Regions from separate parts of the Rhizobium sp. WSM409 genome, predicted to be linked through region 1. Evidence: riboswitches for the same ligand, from Rfam matches in the RefSeq annotation. Region 1 holds a riboswitch; the other holds the start of a gene.
The links. Region 1 has a riboswitch for thiamine pyrophosphate ahead of AC25BC_RS19930 (YkoF family thiamine/hydroxymethylpyrimidine-binding protein). Riboswitches for the same ligand answer to the same signal wherever they lie in the genome.
Positions count from the first base shown of each region.

Region 2: it holds a riboswitch for thiamine pyrophosphate, as region 1 does, so the genes downstream of both, thiM (hydroxyethylthiazole kinase) here and AC25BC_RS19930 (YkoF family thiamine/hydroxymethylpyrimidine-binding protein) in region 1, are expected to answer to the same signal.

Region 1 covers NZ_CM172794.1:4,042,685-4,051,869, reverse strand. The annotation lists gene AC25BC_RS19965 (hypothetical protein) at 1-39, shown strand, start outside; gene AC25BC_RS19960 (F0F1 ATP synthase subunit epsilon) at 39-446, shown strand; gene AC25BC_RS19955 (sugar transferase) at 658-1,395, opposite strand; gene AC25BC_RS19950 (acyltransferase family protein) at 1,563-2,783, opposite strand; gene AC25BC_RS19945 (ABC transporter substrate-binding protein) at 2,906-3,916, opposite strand; gene AC25BC_RS19940 (ABC transporter ATP-binding protein) at 3,984-4,796, opposite strand; gene AC25BC_RS19935 (ABC transporter permease) at 4,793-5,599, opposite strand; gene AC25BC_RS19930 (YkoF family thiamine/hydroxymethylpyrimidine-binding protein) at 5,688-6,320, opposite strand; TPP riboswitch at 6,311-6,424, opposite strand; gene AC25BC_RS19925 (NADPH-dependent FMN reductase) at 6,669-7,265, opposite strand; gene soxR (redox-sensitive transcriptional activator SoxR) at 7,349-7,813, shown strand; gene AC25BC_RS19915 (SDR family NAD(P)-dependent oxidoreductase) at 7,936-8,706, shown strand; gene AC25BC_RS19910 (ArsR/SmtB family transcription factor) at 8,810-9,151, shown strand.
Region 2 covers NZ_JBYGKP010000003.1:475,133-484,317, reverse strand. The annotation lists gene AC25BC_RS29955 (ABC transporter substrate-binding protein) at 1-210, shown strand, start outside; gene AC25BC_RS29950 (acetamidase/formamidase family protein) at 278-1,222, shown strand; gene AC25BC_RS29945 (ABC transporter ATP-binding protein) at 1,219-2,907, shown strand; TPP riboswitch at 3,051-3,147, shown strand; gene thiM (hydroxyethylthiazole kinase) at 3,198-4,001, shown strand; gene thiE (thiamine phosphate synthase) at 3,998-4,633, shown strand; gene thiD (bifunctional hydroxymethylpyrimidine kinase/phosphomethylpyrimidine kinase) at 4,630-5,439, shown strand; gene AC25BC_RS29925 (GNAT family N-acetyltransferase) at 5,660-6,139, shown strand; gene AC25BC_RS29920 (glycoside hydrolase family 3 N-terminal domain-containing protein) at 6,164-7,186, shown strand; gene AC25BC_RS29915 (ABC transporter substrate-binding protein) at 7,230-8,876, shown strand; gene AC25BC_RS29910 (ABC transporter permease) at 8,933-9,185, shown strand, end outside.

The DNA of each region.
Region 1 (9,185 bases):
CAAGATGCGAACGCCATAGCCGAGAAGGTAAGTCACTGATGGCTGACAATTTCAACTTTGAGCTCGTTTCGCCGGAGCGTCTGCTGCTGTCGGAGATGGTGACCGAGGTCGTCATCCCCGCGACTGAAGGCGAGATGACGGTCATGGCAAACCATGCGCCGACGATGACGACGATCAAACCGGGTGTCGTGAGCGTGCGTTCGGCCTCCGGCAAGAAGCAGGACTACGTCGTGTTCGGCGGTTTTGCCGATATCCTGCCGACCGGCTGCACATTGCTGGCCGAATCCGCGGTTCCGGTCGAGGAACTCCACAAGGACGAACTGACGCGCCGCATCGAGGCCGCCCGCAAGGAACTCGAACATGCCGAGTTGCACGAGCACAAGTCGAAGCTCGAGCACTTCATCATGGAACTGACGCACCTGCGCGGCGTCGTTCAACAGGATTGATTACAATCGGTAAGATCCATGAAACGCGGCCGCGATGGCCGCTTTTTTGTTTCTGCCTTTATCTGTCGATGTATGGAAAACAGCACTATCGGCCGAGTTGAAATTAAGCGGCGGCCGCAACAATTCAAAGGGCTAATGCGACCTTTGCGCGTCTGATAAGACGCGTGACGCTGCAGGGCGGCCTACCTCTGGTAGTGATGCCGGCTTCGTCTCAGAAGCCGGTTCCACCGCGCAGCTCGATGACGACCGTCTTGAACAGGATCTTCAGGTCGAGTAGCAGGCTGAAATTCCTGACATAATAGATATCGCAGGCGATGCGAGCGCGGGCTGCCAGGGGCCGCGCCGTCGGGCCGCGCCAGCCGCGCGTCTGCGCAAGGCCGGTGATGCCGGGGCGCATGATGTGGCGGTGGTGGTAGTCCGGCACCAGTTCCTCGTAGAGCCGACCGGCTGCCCGCATATTGATGGCGTGGCAGCGCGGGCCGACCAACGACATCTCACCCCTGAGAACGTTGAAAAGCTGCGGCAGCTCGTCGATATTGGTCTTGCGGAGCACCGAGCCGATGCCTGTCACCCGGCTGTCGCCCTTGACGGTCTGTTGAATGCCGCTCGGATCGCAAGCTTCCGCACGCATCGACCGGAACTTGAAGACCATGATCTTCCGGCCGTTCAGCCCCCAGCGGATCTGGCGGAAAAACACCGGACCGCCATCGTCGAGTTTGATGAAAAGAGCGATTACCAGAAAAAGCGGCGCCAGCACGATGAGGGCGCTGACTGAGGCGACGATGTCGATCAACCGCTTCACGCCCAGCCGCACAGCCATCTTTCTTTCGATAAGGGAAAAGCTATCCGGCTGGCGAATGTTGGAGTTCGCTATAACCAGGGTCTTGGTTTTGTCCTGACGCTGAGACGGATCGAAGCGTGGATTCGTCTTCGAAGTAAAAGCATTCATTACGCAAGGTCCACAAGTTTAGATGCGATACTGAACAGCAGGGAGACAAATACATGGTCACGTATCGTTTGTCATCGGGATAAATAAGAATTTGATAACCCTAAAGACGCCAAAAATGGGAGTATTCCGCGTTAACCTTAACGCCTGTAGTTGCGTTTACGGGAAATTTATACTTTGAAAGGAGTAGCCCGATTGGGTTGACGAGATGTCAGCCGGCTTCCGAAATGGATCGCCGGCTTTTCCAGCAGCGCGTAGCTGAGGGTTGCGACCAGAAGGATGAGCGCTGCCGCCAATCCGCATGACTGCAGCCAGCCAGTGACGACATTTTCCGAGGAAACGCCGAACGAACCCGGGTCGAGCCTCTGGATCAATATCAGGATGATCTCCTGCCAGATATAGATGCCGAAGGAGATCCTTGCGATGTAGCGGACAGGAGCGTTGTCAAGCAGCACGCCTAGGCGTTGTGAATGGCTGAGCGAGACGAGCGCCGTTGCGACTGCCAGTGGAAAGACCGGAAAACCGTAGGGGATTTCGAGCCAGCCGTAGGCTTCGGCGGAGCCGCCGGGCGATATGACGAGGCGGTAGGCGGCAATGGCGAGGGCGAGGAGCGCTGCGGCATCGAACCAGGAGGAGCGCCTTCTTGGCAGCATGACCTCGACGCCGGCGGCAAGCGCGCCGAGCGCGAAGACGGCGAAGAAGCCGATCGGGTTATATCTCGGCATCCACTCCTTCGCCCCGCCCTGCAGGCCATACTGCCAGCCGCGTCCGATGTCGTCGAGCGGAAGGAAGGTCAGGATCAGCACATGGGCGAGGAGTACGCCGGTGATGACGCAAAGCCAGGCGAAGCGGGCAAGCAACGGGCGCTGCCTCAGGAAAGGCAAACGAAACAGCACGAGAAAGCAGACCGGCAGGAGCACATAGCTGGTGACCTCGAAGGGAATGGACCAGAGCGGCCCGTCGGCTTCGACAGGAAACAAGGTGCGCCAATGCCATTGGCTCATGAACAGCAGCCCGGAGACGTAGCGGAGCACAAGCTCAGGCGTCAGCGGCAGAGCCAGCAGCGTCAGGCTGAGGGCGAAGCCGACGGTGGCGGCGAACCAGAAGCCCGGAGTGATGCGCGCCATCCTGCGTATCGTGTAATGCCGCAGGCTCGGCATGTCGCTGGCCGCGTCGAGCGCGCGCCAGAAGGGATGGGCAAGAAGAAAGCCGCTGAGCACGAAGAAGATGGCGACGCCGAAATTGCCGAAGCGGAGGATATTTGCGGCCGGTCCGAGTTCCTCGGGGATTCTGCGCATATCCAGCCGCAGCGCGAAGTGGTGGGCGAGCACCAGCAGACAGGCCGTCGCGCGCAGAAAGTCCGCTCCGGCCAGTCTCTCCTGTTGTCGCATCTTATCCCCCGCCCTGCCCAGAGCATGATGCCGAAAAGTGTGAGCGGTTTTCGGACGACATCATGCTCCGGGGTCTCGGACTTTGCAGCGGAAAGTCACGACGGGCAAGGCAGGCGTTGGGCTCAGTCGAGAAGTTCGTTGGTATAATAGGTGGAGAAGTCCGGCTTCTCCTTGAGTGCGGCGCCATTCGCATCGACCAGAATATCATTCTCGATCAGGAAGCCACCCAGGGCCTCGGCCTTTGCCGGGTCGAGCTTACCGATCACACCGGCCTCGGATTTCAGGAAGTGGCCCTCGATCAATGCCTTCTGAGAAGCCTTTACCAGTTCCGTATTCATCAGTGCGCCGTTGCTTCCAGAGATCAACAGGTCGCAGGCTTCGTCGGGATGGTCGACGGAGTAGGCATAACCCTTTCGTGTCGCCTGGATGAAGGCGCGGGCGTGGTCCCGACTTGCGGAGAGATAGGCGTCGCTGGAGACGATGACCGTCGTCTGCTCGTCGGGAATGCCATAATCGGAATAGTGGAAGCGGCCGATCTTCCGGTTTTCCAGTTCGGCAGCGATGCCTTCCCAGGTGTAGATCTCCAGCGTGAAATCGATCGAGCCATTGTCCAGCGCCTCGTAAGCGGAGGTGCCGAGGGTGACGGTCTTGACGTCGCCTTTGCCGCCGTCATTGCGGATCATCGCGGAGATCAGCGCGCTCTCCCAGGTGCCACCAAAGCCGCCATAGGTCTTGCCGTCGAGGTCTTTCGGGCTCTTGATGTCGTCGCGTCCGCCCTTGAAGATCAGGCGTGCGGTTTCCGTCTGGACGACGCCGTAGACCATCTTCACGTCACCGCCGCCAGCGCGCTGCGTCAGCGTCTCGATCTCGCTGCTGATGCCGAAATCGGCAACGCCGTTCGACACCAGCGTTCCGGCGCTGGTATCGGTGAAGGGAAGAATCTCGACATCGAGCCCGGCATCGGCATAGAAGCCCTTCGCCTTGGCGACATAGATGCCGATATGGTTGGTGTTGGGCGTCCAGTCGAGCGCGATGCGAACCTTTGCGGGCGCCGATTGGGCAAAGGCAGTGCGGCCGGCGACGCTTGCCGCGATGGCGGCGAAGATCGTCTGGCGACGGGTGAGAAGCAGCATGGTGACCTCCTCAGGTCTCTAGAGCATGATGCCGAAAAGTGTGAGCGTTTTCGGACGACATCATGCTCTAACTCTTTAAATTAGAACAGGATTCAGATTTTAGGCCGACCGACCTAAAATCATCCTGTTCTAGCGGATGAAGCAGGGTTTGCAGGATTTCGGTTTCGATCGCCTGGGCCGCCGGCGAGCCGAGATCGGCGATGCTTCTCGGACGGGGCAGGGGAACGCGGAATTCACGGATGATACGCGCTGGACGGGCCGAAAGCACGTAGATCCGGTCGGAGAGGAACACGGCCTCGCGAACATCATGGGTGATCAGCAGCGCCGTCCAGCGGTGCTCGGTCCACATGCCCTGCAGCCATTCCTGGATCTGCGTACGCGTCAGCGCGTCGAGGGCGCCGAAAGGCTCGTCGAGCAGCAGCATGTCCTGGGTCTGGACGACGGTGCGCAGCAGCGCGGCGCGCTGGCGCATGCCGCCTGACAGCGCGGAGGGATAGTGTTGCTCGAAGCCTGCAAGGCCGAAGCGCTCGAACAGCGGCGCGACAGCGGCGCGGGCCGCGCGACGGCTCATGCCTTTCACTTCGAGACCGAGTGCTGCATTGTCGATGATCCGGCGCCAGGGCATCAGCGCATCGCGTTGCGGCATGAAGGCGAAGGAATGCGGCGCCTGTTCCAGCGGCGCGCCTTTGAAAAGCATGGTGCCGGAATCGGGCCGAAGCGCCTGGGTCAGCAGTCGCAGCACCGTCGATTTTCCGGAGCCGGATGGGCCAACGATCGAAACGAACTCGCCGCTTGCGACAGCGAGTGAAATGTCGTCCAGCACCTTCATGCCATCGAAGGACTTCGAGATGTTGCTGAGTTCAACCATTGCATCGCTCATCGGCGCTGCTCCCCGGATGGCTGCCAGGGCATAACGAGGCGCTGGATCATCAGCGTCAACCCGAAGAGGCAGAGTGTCAGCACGGCGCTGACGATGACGGCGGCGAGCACGAGATCGGGACGGAAGTTGTTCTTGGCGTTGAGGATATAGATGCCGAGGCCGCGGGCGGCACCGGCATATTCGGCAAAGATCGCGCCGACGACGGCATAGGTGATCGAGATCCGCAGGCCGGCGAAGAAATAGGGCAGCGAGGAGGGAAGCCGTGCCAGACGGAAAATGCGCCAGCGGCTCGCCTTCATCGAATACAGCAATTCGGCGATGTCGCGGTCAGTCGATTCATAGCCCTGCAGCAAGGCGACGAGCAGCGGGAAGAAGGTGACGAGCGCCACCAGCAGGATCTTCGGCAACAGGCCGAAGCCGAACCAAAGGACGACGAGGGGGGCGATCGCCACCAGCGGCAGGGTCTGGCTGGCGATGAAGACCGGCAGCAATGCCCGGCGCATGAAGGGCACGAAATCCATGAGGATCGAGGCGGCGAAGGCGAAGGCCAGCGACAGGGCGAAACCACCGAGTGTCGCGCCGAGCGTCGGCCAGGTATTGGCAATCAGTCCCTCGCGGTTCAGCCAGCCCTGCATGACGATGCGCGAAGGCGCCGGCAGGATGGACGGTTTGATGCCGGAGAGATCGACATAGAGTTCCCATGCCGCCAAAAAAACGCAGCCGGCGAGCAAGGCGGGTATGCCCCGGTAGAGAGCGGCGCGGAGCGCGGCAAGGCGCGAATCCGATGGTTGTGGCAGTGTCATCAGCGTTCGTTTCAGGCTTTCGTCGGGCACTGCATAATTCCTGAATTCGGAATCGATTTAAGGATAAAATATGCAGCAATTTAAAGTGTTACAGCGTCCTTGGCGCGTCTGAAAAGACGCGCGGCGCTGTATTGGCGGACACTGTGATGTCGAGCGTCACATGTCCCTCGGGGTCGCCGAAGCGAAGGAAGGCCTCACGAATGGTGGAGAAGACCGCGCCGGCGTCGCCAGAGAGCCTGGTGCAGAAATTCTTGGCACGGTCGAAGGTGCCGGAGCGCTTCAGGAAGTCGATGCAGCCGTAGATCTCGTCCATATGGGTACCGGTTCCCATGACGTAGAGCGAGAATTGCGCAGCGGTCGGCTGTCCGGTCTCGGCGGTGGTTTCAACCGCGGCAAGTGCGGCTGTTATACGCTCGGCAAGCGGCTCCGCCTGGCCGAGGGAGGGGTTGACGCCGCAGATGGCGTCGTCGGGCTCGCCGGGGCAGCCGCGTGAAATCGCAGCGGACAGCACGCAATGCTCGCCGGTCTTTGCGGCAGCGACGAAAAGGTCGTGCATGGCGGCGAAGAGAATGTCAGGCGGGCCGACCAGCAGTGTGGAAATGTCATCGGTCTCGATGCGCAGCCGGTCGCGATAGGGATCGAGCGCCGTGACGGCATCGAGAATGATGCCGACGAAATTGTCGGACATCGGATAGAGTGACACTTGTGCGCCTGAGAACATCTGAACCTCGCTCCGCTGGCATTACCCAGATCAGCTTTGAAGGGTCCAGAGGCTTGCGCCTCACATCTCAGCCCCGGCAATACGGAGCCCCCCTGTTATTTGCGCGGAAACTATCACCGGGGTTTTCTCCCCGCAACCGCAAAATTGCGAACCCGTCCGTGCGGTCGGAATGAACCGGATGTGACGGAAAACACCCGGGCGGAGGATCTGCCCGGGTGTTCCCAATGGTTCCGTACCTGCCGGGAACGGAACCGGAGCTTTCTGGCTCAGGCGGCTAGCGCATAACCCCGAAAATCGGAATCGATTTTCGGAAAGGATTATGAGCAGATTCAAAGTGATAGAGCGTCCTTAGCGTGTCTGAAAAGACGCGCGGCGCTCTATGTCGGCATAGGGACGATTGCTGCGGGCGGTGACGAGCGCCTGCGTCCACCATTCCAGCCTCGCCATCATCCGATCGAGCAAACGCATTCCATCGGCGGGATTATCGAGTCGTCCGTCTGGATCGAAGCGGTTCCAAGGTGCGGCAAAGCTGACCGAATCACGGATGGTGACGGCGTGCAGTTCGGCGAAGACCAGCCGCAGCTGTTCGACGGCGCGCAGGCCGCCGGATATGCCGCCATAGGAAACGAAGGCGACCGGCTTGCCCTGCCAGGGCTCGAAGAAGAAATCGATGATCGATTTCAACGGGGCGGTGAAGCTGTGATTATATTCCGGCGTGACGATGATGAAGGCGTCGGCCATGCCAAGCCGTCCGGCGAGCCTGTCGACTTCTAGGTGCGTCACATCGCGGTTGGCCGGCAGCGCGAAGTCGAGCGGGTCGATGATGTCGATATCAAACTGCGGGAAGCGGAGGAGCTCCTGCGTCAGCCATTTGACCACCCGGTCGCAGATGCGGCCCTCTCTCGTGCTTCCGTAGATGACAGCCAGCCTGGTTGGTGTTTGCATGCGTCGCTCCTTGTTGCGATTGGACTTTACGATTGCAGGAGCAAGGGTTATAAAACCTCAACTAATCTTGAGGTCAAGAGGCGATGGATACAATTCCGGCAGCGCCGCTCGGCAAGCTCCTGACGGTCGGCGAAGTGGCGGCGCGCAGCGGCCTGGCCGTCTCGGCGCTGCATTTTTACGAGACCAAGGGGCTGATCTCGAGCATCCGCTCCCGCGGCAATCAGCGGCGCTATGGGCGCGATGTGCTTCGCCGGCTCGGCATCATCAAGGTGGCGCAGCGTGTCGGCATTCCGCTTTTGGAAATCCAGGCGGCGTTCGAGTCCCTGCCGCAGGGACGCACGCCGACCGTGGCCGACTGGCAGACGCTGTCGGCGCTGTGGAAGGATGATCTCGACGCGCGAATCAGGCGGCTTAGCCTGCTGCGCGACCGTCTGACCGGCTGCATCGGCTGCGGCTGCCTGTCGATCGAAAGCTGTCCGTTGCGCAATCCCTGTGACCGGCTCGGCAAGGAAGGGCCGGGCGCGCGACTTCTGGAGGCCGAAAACTAGTCTTCCGCCGGAAGGTACGTCTTTCCGGAAAGATCGATGCGCGCCTTCCTTTCGGTCGGCGCGCTCATATGTTAAGGGCGAATGACACAACCGGCGGCACTGTCCGCGAGGAGGACGGCTTCGTGTTCCATCCCAGACTGTTCGAAAATCGCAATGTTGTGGTGACCGGCGCCGGCCGCGGCATCGGCCTTGAAGTGGCCCGGCAGTTCCTGGACTGCGGCGCGAAGGTGATCGTCCATACCGGGCGCAAGCCGGGACGCGACCTGCCGGATTTCCTGCTGACGGCTGAATCCGAAAGACGGGCGCTGCTGCTTAATGCCGATTTCTCTGCAGTCGGTGGCGCAGCGCAATTTGCCGAGGATACTCTCGCCTTCTTCGATAAGGTCGATGTGCTCGTCAACAATGCCGGCACCATGCTTGGTCGTTTTCCCGCCGCCACACTCACCGACGCAGAATATGAGGCGGTCGTGCGGCTCAACCAGACATCGGTGGTGGCGCTGACGCGGGCGCTGCTGCCGGCATTGAAGGCGGCCGAGGGCGCTGCCATCGTCAACACGGTTTCGATTTCGGCGCTGACCGGCGGCAGCCCCGGTTCCTCGATCTATTCGGCTTCGAAAGCCTTCGTTGCGACCTATTCCAAGGCGCTTGCCCGTGAGCTTGCACCGGACGGAATCCGCGTCAATTGCGTGTCGCCAGGCACGATCGAGACGGATTTCCATGAGCGCTATTCCTCGCGCGAAAAGCTGGAGCAGACGAGAAAATCCATCCCCCTGCAGCGGCTCGGCACGGCGGAGGATTGTGCTCCGGCCTACCTATTCCTGGCGGCTCCCTCGCTCTCGGGCTACATCACCGGACAGGTGATCGAGATCAATGGAGGTCAGCTTATCTGCTGATTTGTTTGGACTTTTTTTGACATTTCATCACTTTTGACCAATTCGCTTGTGCGAATATGCTATTGTGCTGATCTACCTCATTGCCTACCTTCCGAGATACCGAATGCCGTTGCCCAAACCCGAGCCGGGGATGACCGGCCAGGAATTGCACACACTCGCTGGAAAAGCCCACGAAGCGAGCGATCTGCTGAAAGCGTTAGCGCACCAGACCCGACTTCTGATCCTCTGCATATTGGCGAACGAGGAGCGGACGGTGGGTGAGATCGAAAATATCCTCGGCATCCAGCAGGCAATGGTCTCGCAGCAGCTGGCGCGGTTAAGGCTAGAAGGCCTGGTCCATACGCGCCGCCAGGGCAGGCTGGTCTATTACAGCATCGGCAATGTCAGCGTGCTTGCCTTCCTCGAATCGCTGTTCGATCTTTTTCCGGTTGCAGAAAACAGTTAGAGCATGATGCCGAAAAGTGTGCGCGGTTTACGGA
Region 2 (9,185 bases), on a different replicon from region 1:
GCCGACTCCATGTCCGATCCGGCAAAGGCGGCCGAGCGCACCGCCGCCTGGGGCAAGATCTTCACAGACATCATGGCCGATGCGCCGTGGATCCCCGTCATCAACGAACGCCGCGTCGTCGCCAAGTCGCTGCGTATGGGCGGTGCTGACAACATCTACATCGATCCGACCCGCGTCATCAATTACGACGCGATCTACGTCAAGCAATAAGCCCTGAAGAAACAAAGCCTTCCCGGTCCCGGCCGGGAAGGCGTCATAAAATTGAGGGAGACATGACATGTGCATCGCCTGCACCCATACCATCCACCGCGCCCAGCATAATTTCGGCTGGAACAAGGATTTCGCCCCCGCCGTCGTCGCCAAGCCTGGCGAGACGATCCACTTCGAATGCATGGATTCATCAGGTGGCCAGCTCGGAAGCGACGCGACGCTCGAAACGCTGAACGCGCTTGATTTCGGCAAGATCAACCCGGTCTCCGGCCCGGTCTATATCGAAGGCGCAGAGCCCGGCGATGCGCTGAAGGTGACGCTACGCAAGTTCATTCCGTCGGGCATCGGCTGGACGGCCAACATTCCAGGCTTCGGCCTGCTTGCCGACCAGTTCAAGGATCCGGCGCTGCACGTCTGGTCTTATGACGCCAACAGTATGGTGCCCGCCCTTTACGGCCCGGGCGGTCGCGTGCCGCTGAAGCCCTTCGCCGGCACGATCGGCGTCGCGCCTGCCGAGCCCGGCACCCACTCCGTCGTTCCCCCACGTCGCGTCGGCGGCAACATGGACATCCGCGACTTGACGGCCGGGGTGACGCTCTACCTGCCTGTCGAGGTCGACGGCGCGCTGTTTTCGATCGGTGATACCCATGCCGCCCAGGGCGATGGCGAAGTCTGCGGCACGGCGATCGAAAGCCAGATGAACGTCGAAGCGACGATCGAGCTCGTCAAGGACGCCAAGCTCCAGACACCGCGCTTCACTACGACCGAACCGGTCACCCGCCATCTCGACGGCGCCGGCTACGAGGTCACGACAGGCATCGGCCCTGACCTGATGACCGGGGCGCGCGAAAGCGTCATGCGCATGATCGATCTTCTCGGCGCCGAACATGGCATGAGCGCCATCGATGCCTATCTGCTCTGCTCGGTCTGCGGCGATCTGCGCATCAGCGAGATCGTCGACCAGCCGAACTGGGTGGTTTCCTTCTACTTCCCGAGGATCGTGTTCGCGTGAACGACGCCATGCCCGCCGCAGAACCGGTGCTCAGCCTTCGCAATCTGAGCGTCGATGCCCGCACACCCGAAGGCCGCAAGCCGGTGCTGCAGGATGTCAGCTTCGCGCTTGCAAGCGGCGAAACGCTCTGCATTGCCGGCGAATCCGGCTCCGGCAAATCGGTCACCTCGCTGTCGATCATGGGGCTCTTGCCGAAAGCCTCGCTGCGGGTCGCCTCCGGCAGCGTGCTGCTTGGCGAGCGCGACCTGCTCACGCTTTCCGACCGGGCGATGCGCAGCGTCCGTGGCGGCGATATCGCCATAGTGTTCCAGGAACCGATGACCTCGCTCAACCCGGTCATGTCGGTCGGCAACCAGCTGACCGAAGCAATCCGCGCGCACCAGGGCAGCGACAATGCCGAGGCGGTGGCGCTGAAGATGCTCGATGCCGTGCAGATCACCGAGCCGGCCCGGCGGCTGAAGCAATATCCGCACGAGCTTTCCGGCGGCATGCGCCAGCGGGTGATGATCGCCATGGCGCTCTCCTGCCGGCCGAAGGTGCTGATCGCCGACGAGCCGACGACGGCGCTCGACGTCACCGTGCAGGCGCAAATCCTCAAGCTGATGCGTCAGTTGAAGCGCGAATTCGGCGCCTCGATCATCCTCATCACTCACGACATGGGCGTCGTCGCCGAAATGGCCGACCGCGTCGTCATCATGCAGAACGGCAGGATCGTCGAGCAGGGAACGGCGCTCGCCATCTTCCAGCGGCCGAAGGAGGCTTATACGCAGCAATTGCTGGCCGCCGTCCCGCGGCTCGGCGCGCTTGCCGGCACCGACCGTCCGCCGCGCATCACCCAGCGCGCCGTCGAGACACTGCATCCGGACCGCACGCCGGTGCTGAACGTGCGCGACCTCACCGTCACCTATGGCAATGCCGCAAGCCGGTTTTTCAAGGGCAAGCCGCCGGTCGCAGCCGTCGATGGCGTTTCCTTCGATATCCTTCCGGGTGAAACGCTCGGCCTCGTCGGCGAAAGCGGCTCCGGCAAATCGACGACGGGCAAGGCCGTGCTCGGTCTCATCCCCTTCCAGGGCAACGTGCTGATCGACGGGCGCAATATCGCCGGCCTCAGCCAGCGCGAAATGCGCCCCGTGCGCCGCTCGGCGCAGATGATCTTCCAGGATCCCTATGCCTCGCTCGACCCGCGCATGGCCGTCGGCAAGGCGATCGGCGAACCGATGCTCATCCACGGCATCGGCAACCACGGTGAACGGCAGGACCGCGTCGCCGAACTGTTGCGCCGGGTCGGCCTGACGCCTGATGCAGCGACGCGCTATCCACACGAATTTTCAGGCGGCCAGCGCCAGCGCATCTGCATTGCCCGGGCGCTAGCGCTGGAGCCGAAGCTGATCGTCGCCGACGAAAGCGTCGCGGCGCTTGACGTCTCCGTTCGCGCCCGGGTGCTCGACCTGCTGCTCGAACTGCAGGAAACGATGGGGCTCGCCTATCTCTTCATCTCCCACGACATGGCGGTGGTCGAGCGCATGTCGCACAACGTCGCCGTCATGCGCGCCGGCCACATCATCGAAACCGGCACACGGCGGGATATCTTCGAAAACCCGAGAGATGACTACACCCGCGCGCTGATCGCCGCGGTTCCGATCCCCGATCCGGAGGTCTATCGCGGCAAGGAAGCGCATGCGTGATTGAAGGTTTGAGACTGACTAAAATGTCGACGAGGAGCGCCTCGTCGGCTGACCGCGTTTCGTAAAAGAGACGCGCGCCGCGTCGGTCGCAGGATTGTCATTTTCGGGGTGACATCAGCCCCGTTCTCTGCGAAAAAGAGCGCGATGAGAGACAGGGGCGCCCGTCGACAGACGGGCTGAGAAGCACCCTTCGAACCTGAACCGGATAATGCCGGCGGAGGGAGTCGCTCGGGGTCGCGGCATCGCCCGCACGAACCGCCCCGTGCCCGCCCCCGCCTGAAAGGGGCCATATGCAGACCAAGACCACACCCGGAGCGATGCTGAAGGCGATGCGCGAGAAGCCGCCGCTCGTTCAGTGCATCACCAATTACGTCGCCATGAACATTGCCGCAAATGTTCTGCTTGCATCAGGCGCCTCGCCCGCCATGGTGCATGCCGCTGAAGAAGCCGGCGAGTTCGCCGGGATCGCCAGTGCGCTGACCATCAATATCGGCACGCTGTCGACGCAATGGATCGACGGCATGCAGGCAGCGGCGAAGGCGGCGACATCCGCCGGCAAACCCTGGGTGCTCGATCCGGTCGCGCATTATGCGACGGCTTTCCGCCGTAACGCCGTCGCCGACCTCCTGGCGCTGCGTCCGACCATCATCCGCGGCAACGCTTCCGAAATTATAGCGCTGGCCGGCGGAGAGAGCCGCGGCCAGGGCGTCGACAGCCGCGACCCGGTCGAACAGGCGGAAGGTTCGGCGCGATGGCTCGCTGAGCGGCAGCGGGCGGTCGTTGCCGTTACCGGCGCGGTTGATTTCGTCACCGACGGCGAGCGGGCCGTGCGCATCGAAGGCGGATCGGCCTTGATGCCGCAGGTCACAGCGCTCGGCTGCTCGCTCACCTGCCTCGTCGGCGCCTTTGCCGCGACGGCACCTGAGGATATCTTCGGCGCGACGGTTGCGGCACTTGCAACCTTCGCCATCGCCGGCGAGGAGGCCGCACTTGGAGCGGCCGGGCCCGGCTCCTTCTCCTGGCGCTTCCTCGATGCGCTGGCCGCGCTCGACGCCGAAACGCTTGACGCCAGGGCAAGGATATCAGCGGCATGAAGGCTTTCGACCTTTCGCTCTATCTCGTCCTCGACCCCGATCTTTGCGCCGGGATCGGCATGGTCGAAACTGCGCGCCTTGCCATTGCCGGCGGCGCCACCATGGTGCAACTGCGCGTCAAACATGCCGGCACCATCGGGATGATCGAGACCGGCCGCGCCCTGAAACAGGCATTGGATGGAACCGGCGCCCTCCTCATCGTCAACGACGATGTCGAGGCGGCCATCGCCATCGGCGCTGACGGGTTGCATATCGGCCAGGAGGACATGGATGCGATGAGAGCGCGGACGATGATCGGCCCCGACATGATCCTTGGCCTGTCGGTCGAGAGCGAGGCGCTTGCGAACGCGGTCGACCCTGATCTCGTCGACTACACGGGCGTCGGGCCAGTGTTTGCGACGCCGACCAAGGCCGACCACAAGCAGCCGATCGGCTTTGACGGCCTTGCAAGGCTGGTGAAGGCCTCGCCGGTGCCGTCCGTCGCTATCGGCGGGCTCAAGGCGGATCATGTCGCCCAGGTGTTCGCCGCCGGCGCCAGCGGGCTTGCCGTTGTCTCCGCCATCTGCGGCACGCCCGACCCCGAAGCGGCCACGCGCCGCATCGCTGCAGAAATCCGAAAGGCCCGCGCATGATCCGCAACGTTCTCTCGATCGCCGGCTCCGATCCCTCCGGCGGCGCCGGCATCCAGGCGGATCTCAAGGCTTTTTCCGCCCGCGGCGTCTACGGCATGGCGGTGCTGACCGCGCTGACGGCGCAGAACACGCAAGGCGTCAGCGGCGTGCATCTGGTGCCGCCGCAATTCGTCGCCGACCAGATCAATGCCGTCTTTGCCGATGTCCGCGTCGACGCCGTCAAGATCGGCATGATCGCCAATGCTGGCATCGCCGAAGCCGTTGCCGGTGCGCTGACTGACCACCGCGACATTCCGATCGTTATCGACCCGGTCATGATCGCCAAGGGTGGAGCCGCTCTGCTCGCGCCCGAAGCGGTCGACGTACTGACCCGCCGGCTGCTGCCGCTTGCCACGCTGCTGACCCCGAACCTGCCCGAAGCCGCCGCCCTACTGCACCAGCCGGTCGCGACAAACCGGGCGGAGATGGCGGCGCAGGCCGAGCGCTTGCGGGCGCTTGGACCGGCCGCAGTGCTGGTCAAGGGCGGCCATCTCGACAGCGACGAGAGCCCTGACGTGCTTGCCACTGCCGCCGGCCTGCACTGGTTCGAAGCCAGGCGCGTGCCGACCAAGAACACCCATGGCACCGGCTGTACGCTCTCCAGCGCCCTGACGGCCGAGCTCGCCAAGGGCGCCTCGGCGCAAGAGGCCGTCGCCATCGCCAAGGAGTATCTCGCCGGCGCGGTCGCGGCATCAGGACACCTAAGCGTCGGCTCCGGCCACGGCCCGGTGCAGCATTTTCATGCGCTTTGGGAAGACGGCGAATAGGCGCTCGTTCCACCAATATTCCGCCAATCGACAACGGCCCGGCCTTCCCGGGCCGTTTTTGTGTCCGGCACCTACTTTGCGTCGAAACCGCGGAGGGCGGCGGCGGGTCGCGCCTTTGGCCGTTTGAAAAACCTTGTTGACAAGCCCGGCCAGATAGCCAAGTCTATGACACTAAAAGGGGATATGTTCCGCAATAACGGAATAACTGGAGGAGTGACGGGTGCCAGACCTGCTTGTGAGCCTATATTCCACTGAGCTCGCCGACCTGAAACAGAAGGCCGGCGATGTCGGCGTCTCCATCCGTCCGGCCCTCCCCCCGGAACTGCATCTTATCGTCAGCTGGGTTCGCGAACGGTTCAGCGAGAACTGGGCAAGCGAAGTCGCGGTCGCCTTCTCCCGCCAGCCCGTTGCCTGCCTGATATCAGTCGAAAACGGCAAGCTCCTGGGCTTTGCCTGCTATGACACGACGGCGCGCGGCTTCTTCGGCCCGACCGGCGTCGATCCCGACGCCCGCGGCAAGGGCATCGGGCTCGCCCTCTTTTCCGCCTGCCTTCAGACCATGAAGACGCTCGGCCACGCCTATGCCTTCATCGGCGATGCCGGCCCGGTCGATTTCTACGCCAGGACCGCAGGTGCAACCATCATCCCCGCCCCCGACAAGGGCATCTACGAAGGCATGCTGAGAAGCACGCCGAAATGACCATCTGATCCCGGAGTTACAGAATTGTCCTCGACCCCGCTCGCCCTTTTCGTCGGCCTTCCGAATCCCACTATTTCGGATGATGAATTCGCCCTCTTTCGCGAAACCAATCCGCTCGGCCTCTTCGTCGGCCGGCGCAATCAGCGCGAGCCGGAGCAGACGAGGCGCCTGATCGACCGCTTCCGCGAAGCCGTCGGCCGCGACGACGCGCCTGTCTTCACCGACCAGGAAGGCGGCCGCGTTCAGCATCTCGATGCCGGCCCCTGGCCGCTCTTCCGCAGTTTCGGCCAGTTTTCCGAACTTGCACGCCGCGATTTCGATCTCGGCAAAAAAGCACTGCGCCTTTCCTCCCAGGCCATGGGCGCGATGATGACGGAACTCGGCCTTTCCAGCGGCTGCTCGCCCGTTCTCGACCTCGTCTTCGAGACGACGAGTGCGGTCATCGGCGCCCGCTCCTTCGCCCCTGATCCCGATTTCGTCGCTGCCCTCGGCCGCGAGGTGGTCGATGGCCTGCTCGAGACCGGCAACATGCCTGTCATCAAACATATTCCCGGCCATGGCCGGGCGACGCTCGACTCCCACAAGGAGCGTCCGGTCGTCAATGCCAGCCGTGAGACGCTCACCGCCACCGACTTCAAGCCCTTCGTGGCACTGAAGGATACGCCCTGGGCCATGGTCGCCCATGTCGTCTACTCGGCCTATGACGCTGAGCTGCCGGCGTCGGTCTCGCCTGTTATGCACGACGTGATCCGCAACGACATGGGCTATGAGGGCGTGCTGATTTCCGACTGCATCTTCATGCAGTCGCTCTCCGGCACCCTGCCGGAACGCGTCAAACAGGTGCTCGACGCAGGTTACGACATTGCGCTCCACAGCCACGGCGACATTCCGGAAAGCGAAGCCGCCGCCAAGGCCGCCCGCCCGCTGACGGAAGCCGCCCTCAAGCGCATCGCCGCCGGCAAGGCCCGCCTCGGCAATCTCAAGATCGATGTCCGCGCCGCCCATGCGGAAGTCGAAGACATGTTTGCAAGCGCGTTGGTCTCCTGACCGGCACCTCATCTCTCACCGCATAAGAAAAGGGGAATAAGACATGAAAAAATATCTTCTTGCCGCCGCCGCACTAACGCTGCTTTCGGGATCTGCCATGGCGCAAACGATCCTCACAGTGAATATCGAACCGGCGACGACCTGGGTCCGCAACTTCAATCCGTTCAACCAGACCTCGTCGCGCCAGTCCACGCTCGACTTCATCTACGAGCCGCTGGTCGTCTTCAATCGCTTCGACAGCAACAAGCCGGTCTATCGCCTGGCCGAAAGCTTCAAGCTCTCCGACGACCTGAAGAGCATCGATTTCAAGCTGCGCCCGAACCTGAAATGGTCGGACGGTAAGCCGCTGACCGCAGCCGACGTCAAGTTCACCTATGATTACCTGAAGAAATTTCCGGCGCTCGACTTCGTCAGCATCTGGACCTTCATCACCGATATCAAGGCCGTCGACGGCCAGACGGTGCGCTTCACGCTCGCCAATCCGAGCTCGCTTGCGGCCGAGCAGATCTCGCAATTGCCGATCGTTCCGGAACATGTGTGGAAGGACGTCGCTGATCCGGTGACCTTCGCCAACGAGACCCCTGTTGGCAGCGGCCCGCTGACGGAGGTGCCGCGCTTCACCGGCCAGACCTACGACCAGTGTCGCAACCCGAATTACTGGGACAACGAGCACCTGAAGGTCGATTGCATGCGCTTCCCGCAGCTTGCCGACAACAATCAGATGCTGACGGCAACGGCCGACGGCACGCTCGACTGGGGCGTCTCCTTCATTCCCGATATCGACAATGTCTATGTTTCCAAGGACCCGGCGCATTTCCACTACTGGTATTCGCCAAGCAGCATGGTCGCCTTCCTGTTCAACCTGGAAACGGCGAACGAGAACAACAAGAAGGCCTTCAACGACCTGAAGTTCCGCCGTGCCGTCTCGATGGCGCTCGACCGCAAGACGATGATCGACGTCGCCGGCTACGGCTATCCGACGCTGAACGAAGACCCCGGCCTGATGGGCGAGCTTTACAAGAGCTGGGCGGACCCATCCGTCAAGGCCGACTTCGGCAAGTTCGCAACCTATGATGCCGATGCTGCCAAGGCCTTGCTCGACGAGGCGGGCTACAACGACAAGGACGGCGACGGCTTCCGCGACAATCCCGACGGCACCAAGATCTCCTTCTCGATCATCGTCCCGAGCGCCTGGACGGACTGGATCGATACCGTCAACCTCGCGGTCGAGGGCATGCAGGCGGTCGGGATCGACGCCAAGATCGAAACGCCGGAGGAAGCAGTCTGGACCGGCAACCTCATCAACGGCACCTTCGATGCGGCGATCAACAGCCTGCCGGCATCGGCTTCGCCCTATTACCCCTACAAGCGCGCTTTCAGTGCTTCGGATAAGGGCAAGACCCGCTTCACCGCGCAGCGCTGGTTCAATCCGGAGGTCGAGAAACTCGTCACCGAGTTCACCCATACCGCCGACCTTGCCAAGCAGAAGGACGCGATGAACAAGGCGCAACGCATCGTAGCCGAAAACATGCCTGTCATTCCGGTGTTCAACAATCCGAACTGGTATCAGTACAACACCAAGCGCTTCACCGGCTGGTCGACCAAGGAAAACCCCTTCGTCAATCCGTCGATCTCGCGGACCAATCCGGCACGCCTGCTGAACCTGCTGGCCCTCGAGCCGGTGAAGTAAGCATCGCAATCCTCGGGAGCGGCGTAAAGCGCCGCTTCCGTCACGACGGAGTTCCCATGGCTTTCCTGCTTCGCCGCCTCGTCTTCTATATGGCAGCCTTCATCGCGGCAGCGACGATCAATTTCTTCCTGCCGCGGCTGATGCCGGGCGATCCCGTGCAGATCATGTTTTCCAGCGCCGGCACCGAATTGCCGCCGGAAAGCCTGCAGGCGCTGAAGCTCACCTTCGGCTTCGTCGACGGTCCGCTCTGGCAGCAGTACCTCACTTATCTCGGTAGCATCTTCACCGGCGATCTCGGCCGCTCGATCA